Regions from separate parts of the Serratia rhizosphaerae genome, predicted to be linked through region 1. Evidence: predicted binding sites of a transcription regulator. Region 1 holds the regulator's gene; each other region holds the start of a gene.

Region 1 (3,116 bases):
CGTGACGCCATTGCACGCCAGTTCCCGCAGGCACGCGCCTATGAGGTGGCCGGCACCGGACACTGGGTGCACGCGGAAAAACCGCAGGCCGTACTGCGCGCTATTCACCGCTTTTTGGCCGAGCCATAACGCAGGTGGCGAAAAAACGCGCTAAAGATAACGGCTTAGCGCGTTTGCGCCTCAGTTAGGCATTGTCGTTGCGACGCCTGCTGGGGTAAGATGGCGCGCTATAATTTTTGCCGCCATCCCCAGCGTGCTGTCCGGCGCCAGATTGGGGGCAAAGTTGGCTTAGGTTGTAACGACCTGAACGGTATTAACCACAGCGTCCGGAAGCAAACCATCGCTTTTTGAGGCTAATTCCCTTGCAGTACCGCTACCTATGGCAAAAGAAAACACGGATCGCACGACGCTGGATCTGTTCGCAGATGAACGCCGTCCGGGGCGCCCGAAAACCAACCCGTTATCCCGTGATGAACAGCTTAGAATTAATAAGCGTAATCAGTTACGGCGCGATAAAGTACGTGGATTACGGCGTGTGGAACTGAAAATCAACGCGGAAGCGGTGGAAGCGCTGAACAAGCTGGCCGAACAGCGCAATATCAGCCGCAGCGAACTGATCGAGCAGATGCTGCTGGCGCAGCTGGCGGAAGAGCAGCCGTCGCAATAATAACGTGCGCCTGCCGCACACGGCGTAAGGATGATGCTCGCTTAACGCCGCCTTACTTTCCGGCATCGCATGAACGCGATAAAACCCCGGAGCAAATTTCTGGCATGATAGGCGTTTACCGGTAGGACCCAGGTCTTTACCAAGACGCCACTTTACAACGATACCGATGCGATCAGCAGGCGAAACGTATTGTAATTTATTGAATTAAAAGGTTATACGCAATATGGCTAACGTAGGCATTTTCTTTGGCAGCGACACGGGCAATACCGAAAACATTGCCAAGATGATTCAAAAGCTCCTTCGCAAAGATTTCGGCGATGATGTTGCTGAGATTCACGACATCGCCAAAAGCAGCAAAGAAGATCTGGACGCATTTGACATTTTGCTGCTGGGCATCCCGACCTGGTACTACGGTGAAGCACAATGTGACTGGGACGACTTTTTCCCGACGCTGGAAGAAATAGACTTCAACGGTAAGCTGGTTGCGCTGTTCGGCTGCGGCGATCAGGAAGACTATGCCGAGTACTTCTGTGACGCGATGGGCACCATCCGCGATATTATCGAACCACGCGGCGCTGCCATCGTCGGCCACTGGCCAACCAAAGGCTACCATTTCGAAGCCTCCAAGGGTCTGGCGGACGATGACAACTTTATCGGCTTGGCCATTGATGAAGACCGCCAGCCGGAACTGACCAACGAACGCGTGGAAGCCTGGGTCAAACAGATTGTTGAAGAGCTGAGCCTGGCCGATATCATCGGCTGATTCAACGCTCCGCAATGCTGCGATAGGTGGCCCTGCTGAGCGGCGGGGCCGTTATCGGCATCACGGATTGAAGCAATAGAAGCTACATATTAGTAACTTCCCTCCCCGTCACGGTAGACTTTGGCCCCGGTTTATCCCATTCATCAAGATGTTGCACGCGCAACATGTAACGGCGCAGTAGGCTTTTGTTAACAACCGGCGGTTTCCATTTAGGGCAACCGGTTCTATAATGAGACGCTATTAACGCTTTGTGCCGACCGATGCCACAGGCAACAATGCCTCAACTGATTAGCATAGTAACAGGACTGAATCCGCATGACTGACAACAACACCGCATTGAAGAAGGCCGGCTTAAAAGTCACGCTTCCGCGACTCAAAATCCTGGAAGTGCTGCAAGATCCGGCTTGCCATCATGTCAGTGCGGAAGATTTGTATAAGAAACTGATCGACATGGGCGAAGAAATTGGTCTGGCGACGGTTTACCGCGTACTGAACCAGTTCGACGACGCCGGTATCGTCACGCGCCATAACTTCGAAGGCGGCAAGTCAGTATTCGAACTGACCCAACAGCATCATCACGATCACCTGATCTGCCTGGACTGCGGCAAAGTGATCGAATTCAGCGATGAGTCTATCGAACAACGTCAGCGCGATATCGCCAAACAGCACGGCATCAAACTCACCAACCACAGCCTGTACCTGTACGGCCACTGTGCCAGCGGTGACTGCCGTGAAAACGACACGCTGCATAACAAGAAGTAAAGCTGGCCTGCCAGCGTAAACAGGAACCGCCGCACGGCGGTTTTTTTATGCCTGCCGATCGTGGGTGAGCTGCGGCGCCCGCCGTTATACCGTTCGGGCGCCGCAGACGTTGACTTAAGCCGCTACCGGCTCCGCGCGGCTAAAGCGCTTGCCATCCGGGCTTGCCGAACGAATCTGCACTTCGCCCTGCACCGCCGGCCTGGCGGCATCATCATAACGCTGCCAACGCTGGCCGCCGTCGGTCGAATATTCGATCGTCAGGCCCGGCAGCGCAATATTGGCCTCCAGCCTGCCGCCGACAATACGGGCGCCCGGCACCGGCAGACGGTAACTGATTCCGCCCGCATCCAGCTTGGCCAGTTCGCGCTGCCCCAGAATATTGGCAAAAATCAGCCACTCCTGCGCCAGCTTTTTGGTATCGACAAACTGCGTTTCACCGCCCTTATATTCGCGGCCCGCCTGATAGTCCAGCTCCCATTCGGCACGGTGCCAGGCGCGTTCGGCCACCGACAGCGCGCGCGGGAAGATCATATACTCCATCTGCGGATCGGTGCGCACCACCTCGCTCCACAGCTGGGCGGACAGACCATACGCTCCCGGCCACGGCTTATCGCTCTTGGCGGTAAAGGCGTTGCCGTCGCGGTCAACCGAGGTTTCCGCGTTTTGCGGCATATTGTCCGGCGCAAAGCTGAAGATTTTCCGTTCGTCGCTGAAGCGGGTGCCCCAGTAATAGCCGCTGTCGTTCGGGTTCACTTCATACGGGAAGTCCAGATAGACATAGTCCGGGTTGGAAACCACCACTTCATAGCCCTTGTTGGCCCAGTCGTTCACCGAGTCAAAACCGCCCCAGTACAGAGTATCCCAGAAGTTGACGCCCACGCGCGAGGTGGCGAACGCTTTGGCGTCTTTGGCATCTTTCAGGCC
Region 2 (3,116 bases), 1.5 Mb from region 1:
CCGCGTATCCGCCGGGCGGGTTTCCGGCAGGCGCAGAGCGATCAGCACGAAGACCAGCAGCGCGTAGCCGACCAGGAACCAGAAAGGGGCGCGCCAGCCAAACGCTTCCGCCAGTAATCCGCCCAACAGCGGCGCCAGCGCCGGGATAATATTCAGCGTACCGTTGAGGAAACCAAAGGCGCGCGCGGCATCGTCGCCGTTCATACGGTCGCGCACGCCGCTAAACGCCACTACGGCGGTGCAGCATACCGCGATGCCCTGCAGCAGGCGTGAGGCGATAAACAGCGTCGGGCTGTTGGCCAGCGCGGCCATGGCGGCGCCGATCATATACAGGATAATGCCGGCCAGTGCGACCGGCTTGCGCCCGTAGTTGTCGACCAGCGGCCCGGCGACGATCTGCCCCAGCCCCAGCACCAGAATAAACAGTGAAATGGTGGATTGGATCACTGCTTCGCTGCTGTTCAGGCCCAGAGCGATAGCCGGTATTGCCGGCAGGTAGAGGTCGATACCCAACGGGCCCAGCAAGACCAGGCTCAGCAGGAGAAGGAGAAATTTTTGCATAATGAAAAATAGCACATCCAAGTGACAAAGTGGCTTAGGGTAGTGCCTTCGCAGTGAAATGGAAAGGGCGGTGCACCAGGTTGTTATACAGAGAGAGCGGCAGGCGCGATGCCGGCAGCGGAACAGCGCCTGTCCGGATCAGGGCAGCAGTGCGGCATCGTGGCGGAAATAGCAGTTGGCCACCACGTCGGCGACATATCTGGCCTGATGCTTGGCATCGTCCAGCGCCCGGTGCGGCGTGCCTTCGAACGGCCGTAGCTTTTTGGGATTAAAGCCGTGCAGCTCTGCCAGCGTCACCAGGGTGCGGACATCCTGCGTGTGCCAAAACTTCCACGGACAGGGCATCGCCAGCTGTTGGAAGGCGTGCTCCAGGATGGCGCAGTCAAACTCTTTGCCGTTGCCCCAGACTTTTACCGTGTCGCTGCTGTGCATATGAATAAAGCGGCTCAGGTTGGTCAGCACGCGCTTTAAGCTGTCGCTGCCGCCAAAGGCCAATTTACGCGCCTCATCGGATTGCCTGGCCCACCAGGCGACCGTGTCCAAACCGATCGTCCTGCCGTCCTGTTCTTTTTGCGGGCTGACGGCCGCTTCAAACTCCTCGCCCAGCCGACCGGTTTTCGGATCGAAAAATACGGCGGCAACCACCAGTATGACCGCGCTTGGCTTCACATCCAGCGTTTCTATATCCAACATCACATGGTGCATCAGGTTTCTCTGCTCGCCAAAAGAGAGTGACAGGATACTACAAAGCCGGCATTGCCGCGCAGCGTCAATTCCAGGCAGGCGAAAAAGGGCGAATCACGGTATGATACGCATAGGTTTTGTTGAAGGTGGCTGCCGGAGTGAGAACGCTGATCTTTATTTGTTGCATGTTGGGGTATGCGCTGGTGCTGGGGTATCTGGGCACCTTTTTGGCAGACAAAGTCTGCGAAGGTTACAGCAACTACAGCAAAATCTGCCGCATGGTGGATATCTCTGAACCACATATCTCCAAAACGCCGCCACATCCGGCGAGGTAATCGCCGGCCTTTTGTTCCTCACCTTGATTTTACTGCGATAGTCCTCGTAATTTTCTGATGGCAAACGCCAGGCGTACTTGAACTCCCCGCCCATAAAAGATAATAATTATCATTGTTATTATCTTTACCAATATTTTCATTTTCTTAACACCAGCGCACCGCATCATGTTCTGACCAGACTGTCATCGAAATCGTCTTGTCTTGTTGCGGTGTACATTTTACGGCTTCCAATAGGAATTACGGCTATGTCTGGGATTTTTCCTGTCAAACGCTCCCGTCTGTTATGCGCTATTGCCCTGTTTTTACCGCTGTCCTCCTGGGCGGAGGATACGCTGCTGGTGACCGCCAAGCCGGCGGACACGGCGGATTCGGCAACCCATGGCTATACCGCCGGCACCAGCCAGGGGGCGACAAAAACCGACCGACCGCTGATTTTAACCGGGCAGGCGGTATCGGTGGTGACGCGTCAGCAGATGACCGACCAAAATGCCTTAACGGTCAACGATGCGTTGAAGTATACGCCGGGTGTGTTCACCAATTTTGCCGGCGGAGCGACGCGTTATGACACCATTGCGCTGCGGGGCTTTCACGGCGGCGATGTGAATAACACGTTTCTGGACGGGCTGAGGCTGCTGAGCGACAGCGGCAGTTACAACGCATTGCAGGTCGATCCCTGGTTCCTGGAGCGGGTTGACGTGATTAAAGGGCCGTCTTCGGTAATGTACGGCCAAAGCATTCCCGGCGGTCTGGTCGCCTTGACCAGTAAGCGGCCGCAGTTCGCCACCGAAGGGCACCTCAACCTGACGGGCGGCAATCACCATACCCAGGGCGGCGCGTTTGACGTGACCGGCGCGCTGTCGGATCAATGGGCATACCGCCTGACGGGCATGACGCGCAGCAGCGATACCATGTATGACCACCAGCGCGAAGAGCGCTACGCGATTGCGCCGTCGCTGTTATGGCAACCGAGTGAAGATACCTCGCTGTTGCTGAAGGCCTACCTGCAAAAAGATCCGTCCGGCGGCTATCACAGCGCGGTGCCGGCGGACGGCAGCCTGTATGCCAGTCAGGGCGACAAGCTGGGGCGCGGGTTCTTTGACGGCGACAGCCGCCATAACGTATTCAAGCGTTGGGAGCAGATCTACAGCTATGCCTTCTCGCACCGGTTTAATGACGTCTGGACGTTCCGCCAAAACGCCAGCTACACCCATTCGAACGTCGAGCTGGAGCAGGTGTATCAGGCGGGCTGGAATGAGGAGCATACCTTGCTGAATCGCTATTACAGCGGATCCAGCACCTCGCTGGACGCCTACGCCGTGGATAACCAGCTGGAAGCCGAGTTTGCCACCGGGCCGTTGGACCATAAAGTGTTGCTGGGGCTGGACTACCAGCGCTTCCGCAATAATCTGTGGGATGAAAGCGGCGGCGCGTCACCGTTGAATCCCTATACCGGCGTAGCGGGGGAGCCGTTGCTGACCGACGTGGTGCGCACCGACTCGCGCCGTCACTATCAGCAGACCGGCGTCTACCTGCAGG
Region 3 (3,116 bases), 1.2 Mb from region 1:
TGGCAGTCAGCTGTTCCATGCTGGCGGCGGTTTCCTCCACGGCGGCGGCCTGCTGTTCGGTGCGCGAGGAGAGGTCGGTATTGCCGGCGGAGATTTCACTGGCGGCGGTGTAAACCTGGCCGACCCCCTGCTGGATTTTTTCAATCATGTCGCGCAGGTTTTGGTTCATGGCGGCCATGGCGTCCAGCAGTCTGCCCAGTTCATCGCGGCGATGGGTGACTTCTATCTGCCGCAGGTCGCCGGTGGCGATGCGTTGAGCGATGGCCAGCGTATTGTTCAGCGGCCGGGTGATTTGCAAGGTAATGCGCCATGAAACCACCAGACCAATGATGATCGCCGCCAGCGTAGTCAGGCCCATGCGGAGCTGTGCGCTCTGAATATCGTTGTTGGTTTGCGTCAGTTCGTCTTTCAAAAAGGCTCTGACCAGCGTGCCGATATCTGCGGCGCTGTCGCTCAGGGCGTTATTTAGCGCCTGTTCGTGCTCGTAGGCCGGCATATAGGCTTTGATGCGGCCCTCGTAGCTCTCCAGCCCGTTCAACAAGGGTTGCAGCAGCGGTTTTTGGCTGTCAGACAGCTTCTGGTGGAGCGCATGCGCGCTGCGACGGGCGTCGTCGATGGCGGCGAGCAACGGCGCTTCGGCGTCGCGGTTGAGGTCCAGCAGCAGGCCGCGCGAGAGATAGCGCGTTTGCGTCAGTTTTTTGCTGAGCTCAATGAATGACATCTTAAATTCGTCGTTGCTGAACTGCTGTTCGGCCTGCGCAAGCTGCTGCTGAATGTCAGACATGTTCCAGCTTTCGCGCACGGCGTTTTTGGCGGCGACCGCATCGAGGAATTTTTGCTGTTGCAGCTGGTATTCGTCGATCATGGTGACCAGGCGCTGCAAATCCTTACGACTTTGCGGATCCCAGTCCAGATTTTTTCCGCGGGCGATCAGTTTTTCTACATTGCTGATATTGGCGTAGTTTTTATCCAGATACTCCTTACTGTAATTTTGCGCGTACATTGCCCGATTATAGCGGGCCTGGGTGATCTCATTATTCAATTGATCGCTAAAATCAATACGATCGGAGCGGGATTCAATAATGGTGAGGTAGTGGATGCCGGTGCCGGCGATGATGGCCGCCAACAGCAGCATCAGGATGAAGCCGAGAGTGAGTTTTTTCCCTACGCCAAGGTGAATATACCTGCTGGTCAATGTGTGTAGTACCGCCATGATTTGTCCCTTTTTTAAGCGATGTGATGGGAAAAACCATCGGCATTGCAGGGATAAACTTTAGCGGGTTTTTAAACAAAAAATGCCCGCGGGAGGCGGGCATTATGCGGTGAGGCGAAGATTACTTCTTGGCGGCGAAACGCGCGGCGGCTTCGTCCCAGTTCACCACGTTCCAGAATGCTTTGATGTAGTCCGGACGTTTGTTCTGATATTTCAGGTAGTAAGCGTGTTCCCACACGTCCAGGCCGATAATCGGGAAACCGGATGCGCCGGCAACGGCTTCGCCCATCAGCGGGCTGTCCTGGTTGGCGGTAGAGACCACCGCCAGTTTGCCGTCGTCTTTCAGCACCAGCCAGGCCCAGCCGGAGCCGAAGCGGGTGGCGGCGGCTTTCTCGAACTCTTCCTGGAATTTCTCCACGCTGCCGAAGTCGCGCTCGATGGCGGCTTTCAGATCGCCGGACAGGGAGGTGCCGGTTTTCAGGTTTTTCCAGAAGAAGCTGTGGTTGGCGTGCCCGCCGGCGTTGTTGCGCATAAAGGTACGCTTGTCGGCCGGGACTTTATCCAGGTCTTTGATCAGCTCTTCAACGCTCAGCGACGCCAGTTCCGGGTAGGCTTCCAGCACGGTGTTGGCGTTGTTGACGTAGGTCTGATGGTGTTTGGTGTGATGGATCTCCATCGTCTGCTTGTCAAAGTGCGGTTCCAGCGCGTCATAGGCGTACGGCAGTGATGGCAGTGAATAACTCATGATCATCGTCTCCAGTGTGATAGGGCGGCGCAAGGATGTAAGCACCGCGTAAGCAGTCGGATCATTATAGTTAATTAAATGATATTGAAAATGATTATCAATGCCCTGTGCTTTGTGCGGTTTTTGCGCAACCCATGACTGTGATCAATGTCTCACTTTTGTGTCATTTTGTGTCTATATTATTCACTGAGACAGCACGGCTTTATAACAACCCCTGTATCGCTATGGTAATATACGGGCGTTATAACGTTACCACTATAACAACGATCATTATTAGCGCTTCCACGCCTGGCGTGAGGCAAGCGCATTCGAAACAATGTGACTACGCGATGAAGGAGACCCCCCATGCAGGTCAGCAGAAGGCAGTTCTTTAAGATCTGCGCTGGCGGTATGGCAGGGACGACGGTGGCCGCGCTGGGGTTCACCCCCGAGGCGGCGTTAGCGGAAACCCGGCAGTACAAACTGCTGCGCGCCCGTGAAACCCGTAACAACTGTACATACTGTTCCGTCGGCTGTGGGTTGTTGATGTACAGCCTTGGCGACGGCGCCAAGAACGCAAAAGAGAGCATTTTCCATATCGAAGGGGATCCGGATCATCCGGTCAGCCGCGGCGCGCTTTGCCCGAAAGGCGCAGGTCTGGTGGATTTCATCCACAGCGAAGGCCGGCTGCAGTACCCTGAATACCGCGCGCCAGGCTCCGACAAATGGCAGCGCCTCAGCTGGGATGACGCCTTTACCCGCATCGCCAAGCTGATGAAAGAAGACCGCGACGCCAACTTTATCGCCGCTAATGAACAGGGCGCCACCGTTAACCGCTGGCTGTCCACCGGCATGCTGTGCGCATCAGGCGCCAGTAATGAAACCGGCTATTTAACACAGAAATTCACCCGCGCTCTCGGCATGCTGGCCGTAGACAACCAGGCGCGCGTCTGACACGGACCAACGGTAGCAAGTCTTGCTCCAACATTTGGTCGCGGTGCGATGACCAACCACTGGGTGGATATTAAGAACGCGAATTTGATCGTCGTGATGGGCGGTAATGCGGCAGAAGCGCATCCGGTGGGGTTCCGCTGGGCGATGGAAGCCAAAATTCACAATAAAGCCAAGCTGATTGTGATCGATCCGCGCTTTACCCGTACGGCATCGGTGGCGGATTTC
Region 4 (3,116 bases), 2.3 Mb from region 1:
CACCTGGTCGGCCGCAGACGGCGTCGCGCGGAAATCGCCGCGCTCTTCCGCCAGCATCGCCGCCAGCGACTGTTCGCCCTGCGCCTGGCTGCGCAGCGCCACCACGCGCAGCGACGGGTGCTGCGCCCGGAAGGTCGCCAGAAAATCGTCATTGCCGAACAGCGCGTGTTTGCTGTCGGCAATCAGCACCGCCGGTTTGATTTGCTCGGCGTAGGCGCTCAGTTCGCTGCGCTGGTGACTGAACAGCGCATTGACCGGCGCCACGCCAATTTTCAGCAGGGCGAAGAAGGTGACATAAAATTCCACCACGTTGCCCAACTGCACCAGGGCGGTTTCCCCCGGCTGAATACCGCGGCGCAGCAGTGCGGCGGCCAGGCGATCTGACTGTTGATGCAGCTGGCGATAGCTCAGGCTGCCCTCGGCGTCGACCAGCGCGGTCGCGTCGCTGTCCGCCTGGCGATCGAGAATGTCGGTCAGCGGTTGGTCGATCCAGTAGCCGCGGTCGCGGTAGCGCTGGGCAAACTCGGCCGGCCACGGGGTAAATGCAATACTCATGGTGTTGTTATCCTTGGTTCAATCCAAACGCACGCAAAATGGTGCTGAGCTTGGTGCCGGTTTCATGCCATTCAGACTCCGGCGAAGAATCTTTAACGATGCCGGCGCCGGCAAACAGGCGCACCCGGCGACCCTGCACGGTGCCGCAGCGGATGGTGACCACCCACTCGCCGTTGCCTTCGGCGTCGCACCAGCCGACGATGCCGCCGAACAGGTCGCGGTCAAAAGGCTCCAGTTCGGCAATCAGATCGCGCGCTTTCAGCGTCGGCGTGCCGCACAGCGCCGGCGTAGGGTGCAGCAGGCAGGCCAGCGACAGCGCATTCTCCCGGCGGCAGTCCACTTCGCCATCGATCGGCGTCGACAGATGCCACAGCGTGGTGGTGCTCAGCAGTTCGGGAGCCGTCGGGATATTCAGGTAGCGGCAGCGGCCGGTCAGCACCTGGCGCATGCCTTCGGTGACAAAATCGTGCTCGACGTTATCTTTGCTCGACGCCAGCAGCTGCTCGCTCACCTCACGGTCGCGCTGCGGATCGGCGTCGCGTCGGGCGGAGCCGGCCAGCGGGTTGGAATAGAACTGCGCGCCGGACTTACGCAGCAGCAGTTCCGGGCTGGCGCCCAGCAGCGCCCCGTCTTCCAGCGGCACATGGAAATGAAAGCCGTTCGGGTTCTGCGCGATAATGCGCGCCATCAGCGCCTGGCGGTCGACCGGCTGCCGGGTTTCGATTTCCAGCAGGCGCGACAGCACCACCTTATCCAGCTCGCCGCTGGCGGTTGCCGCCACGGCGTCGCTGACCATCTGCATAAAGGGCGCCTGCGCCGGCAGTTCATTCAGGGCGTCAATTTCCGGGCCGTCGGCGTCGGCCGCCGGCTGCGCCGCCATAAAGGCTTCGCGATCAAACCACTGGGTATGCTGCGGAATAAACAGCGACGACGGCTGGCGGGTATCAAACGGGATCGCGCCGCACAGCACCGGCTTTTTTATGCCGGCCAGCCGCGCGTCGTCAAAGGCGTGACGCACGGCCTGCTGAAACTCGCCGTTGATATCATCACCGCCGGCGGCCGGCAGGGTGATAGTGGCAAAGCACCCTTGCGTCGTCAGGCTGCGAAAAGGTGATGTGAAAAAGAAGCCTGACGCCGGATCGACACCGAATTGCGCCTGTTCGTTCTCTTTCGCGTGCGGTGCCTTCTGCTGAGCACCATTCACGGCTGTATCCATGGGTACGCCCTCTGTTATTCGCCAATAATAACCAATATAATAATGATTATCATTTGTGTTTCGTGGCGCTAAATTACCCTCCGTCTCTGGCTATGTCAATAAACGTAAACACTTCTTTACCCTGATAATCATGGTATAAACGTTGTGGTATTCTCTAGATAAATGATAACCATTAAGCTTTTCGCATTTAACGGCGAGTCAGGCTCGTCAACGACACCAACAAGGATTACCCGGATGAAGAAGATCCTGCTTTTGGGGCTGGCGTTATTGGCCATCTCAGCAGCACAGGCGGCTTCCCCACAGTGGCCCCGCACGATTGAAACCTCCCACGGCCCCGTCACCCTCAAGCAGCCCCCGACGCGCATCGTTTCCACCAGCGTGACCCTGACCGGCACCCTGCTGGCGATTGACGCCCCGGTGATCGCCAGCGGCGCCACCAACCCCAACGGGCGCTTTACCGATAAGCAAGGCTTCTTCCTGCAGTGGGGAAAGATCGCCACACAGCGCGGCGTGAAACGTCTGTATGTCGGCGAGCCCAATGCCGAAAGCATTGCCGGCGAAGCGCCGGACCTGATTGTGATTTCCGCCACCGGCGGCGACTCCGCGCTGCAGCTGTATGACCAGCTGTCCGTCATCGCGCCGGTGCTGGTGGTCAACTATGACGATAAAAGCTGGCAGGAGCTGGCGAAAGAGCTGGGTTATGCCACCGGGCGCGACGCCCAGGCCGAGAAACTGACCGCCGACTTCGCCGCCCGCGAACAGGCGCTGAAGCAGCACATCACGCTGCCGCCGCAGCCGGTCTCCGCCCTGGTTTTCCGTCAGGACGGCAAAGCCGCCAACCTGTGGACCGGCGAATCCTCACAGGGGAAAATGCTGCAGCAGCTGGGGTTCACCCTGGCGCAGCCGCCGGCCAACCTGCACACCAGCACCAGCCAAGGCTCGCGTGAAGATATTGTTCAACTGTCGGGAGAGAGTCTGGCGGCGGGGCTGAATGGCCAGACGCTGCTGCTGTTCGCCAATGACGAGAATGACGTACAGCGTCTGGTGAATAATAAATTTCTGGCGCAGCTGCCGGCGGTGCAAAATAAACAGGTCTATGCGCTCGGCAACGAAACCTTCCGTCTGGACTACTACAGCGCCAGCAACCTGCTGACGCTGTTGGAAAAACGCTTTACTTCCCGCTAGTCTGCGCCACAGCGGGCTGGAGGGTCGCCTCCGGTTCGCTGCGCGTTACCCGCCGCAAACTGCCCATCACCAACAGCAGCACCACGCCCAGCAGCGCCGCACCGAAGCCGAAGCCGGTCGAGGTCATGGCCGGCAGCATAAACGCCCCCATCGCCCCCAG

What was found. The regulator Fur, encoded in region 1, represses iron uptake genes when iron is present. The targets are predictions, from matches to a motif close to ATAATAATGAGAACNACTATCAA.
Region 2: a site for Fur is predicted at 1,677-1,699, ahead of FO014_RS20675 (TonB-dependent siderophore receptor). Genes of this name have one in related genera too.
Region 3: a site for Fur is predicted at 2,037-2,059, ahead of sodA (superoxide dismutase [Mn]). Genes of this name have one in related genera too.
Region 4: a site for Fur is predicted at 1,808-1,830, ahead of FO014_RS17170 (isochorismate synthase). Genes of this name have one in related genera too.

Annotation. Positions count from the first base shown of each region.
Region 1 covers NZ_CP041764.1:874,021-877,136, forward strand. The annotation lists gene ybfF (esterase) at 1-129, shown strand, start outside; gene ybfE (LexA regulated protein) at 380-667, shown strand; gene fldA (flavodoxin FldA) at 891-1,430, shown strand; gene fur (ferric iron uptake transcriptional regulator) at 1,746-2,192, shown strand; gene FO014_RS04140 (family 20 glycosylhydrolase) at 2,307-3,116, opposite strand, start outside.
Region 2 covers NZ_CP041764.1:4,445,046-4,448,161, forward strand. The annotation lists gene FO014_RS20665 (multidrug effflux MFS transporter) at 1-561, opposite strand, end outside; gene FO014_RS20670 (3'-5' exonuclease) at 700-1,266, opposite strand; gene FO014_RS23820 (hypothetical protein) at 1,404-1,580, shown strand; gene FO014_RS20675 (TonB-dependent siderophore receptor) at 1,826-3,116, shown strand, end outside.
Region 3 covers NZ_CP041764.1:2,078,818-2,081,933, reverse strand. The annotation lists gene FO014_RS09685 (methyl-accepting chemotaxis protein) at 1-1,213, opposite strand, end outside; gene sodA (superoxide dismutase [Mn]) at 1,335-1,958, opposite strand; gene fdnG (formate dehydrogenase-N subunit alpha) at 2,304-3,116, shown strand, end outside.
Region 4 covers NZ_CP041764.1:3,696,831-3,699,946, reverse strand. The annotation lists gene FO014_RS17175 ((2,3-dihydroxybenzoyl)adenylate synthase) at 1-555, opposite strand, end outside; gene FO014_RS17170 (isochorismate synthase) at 563-1,771, opposite strand; gene fepB (Fe2+-enterobactin ABC transporter substrate-binding protein) at 2,006-2,956, shown strand; gene entS (enterobactin transporter EntS) at 2,943-3,116, opposite strand, start outside.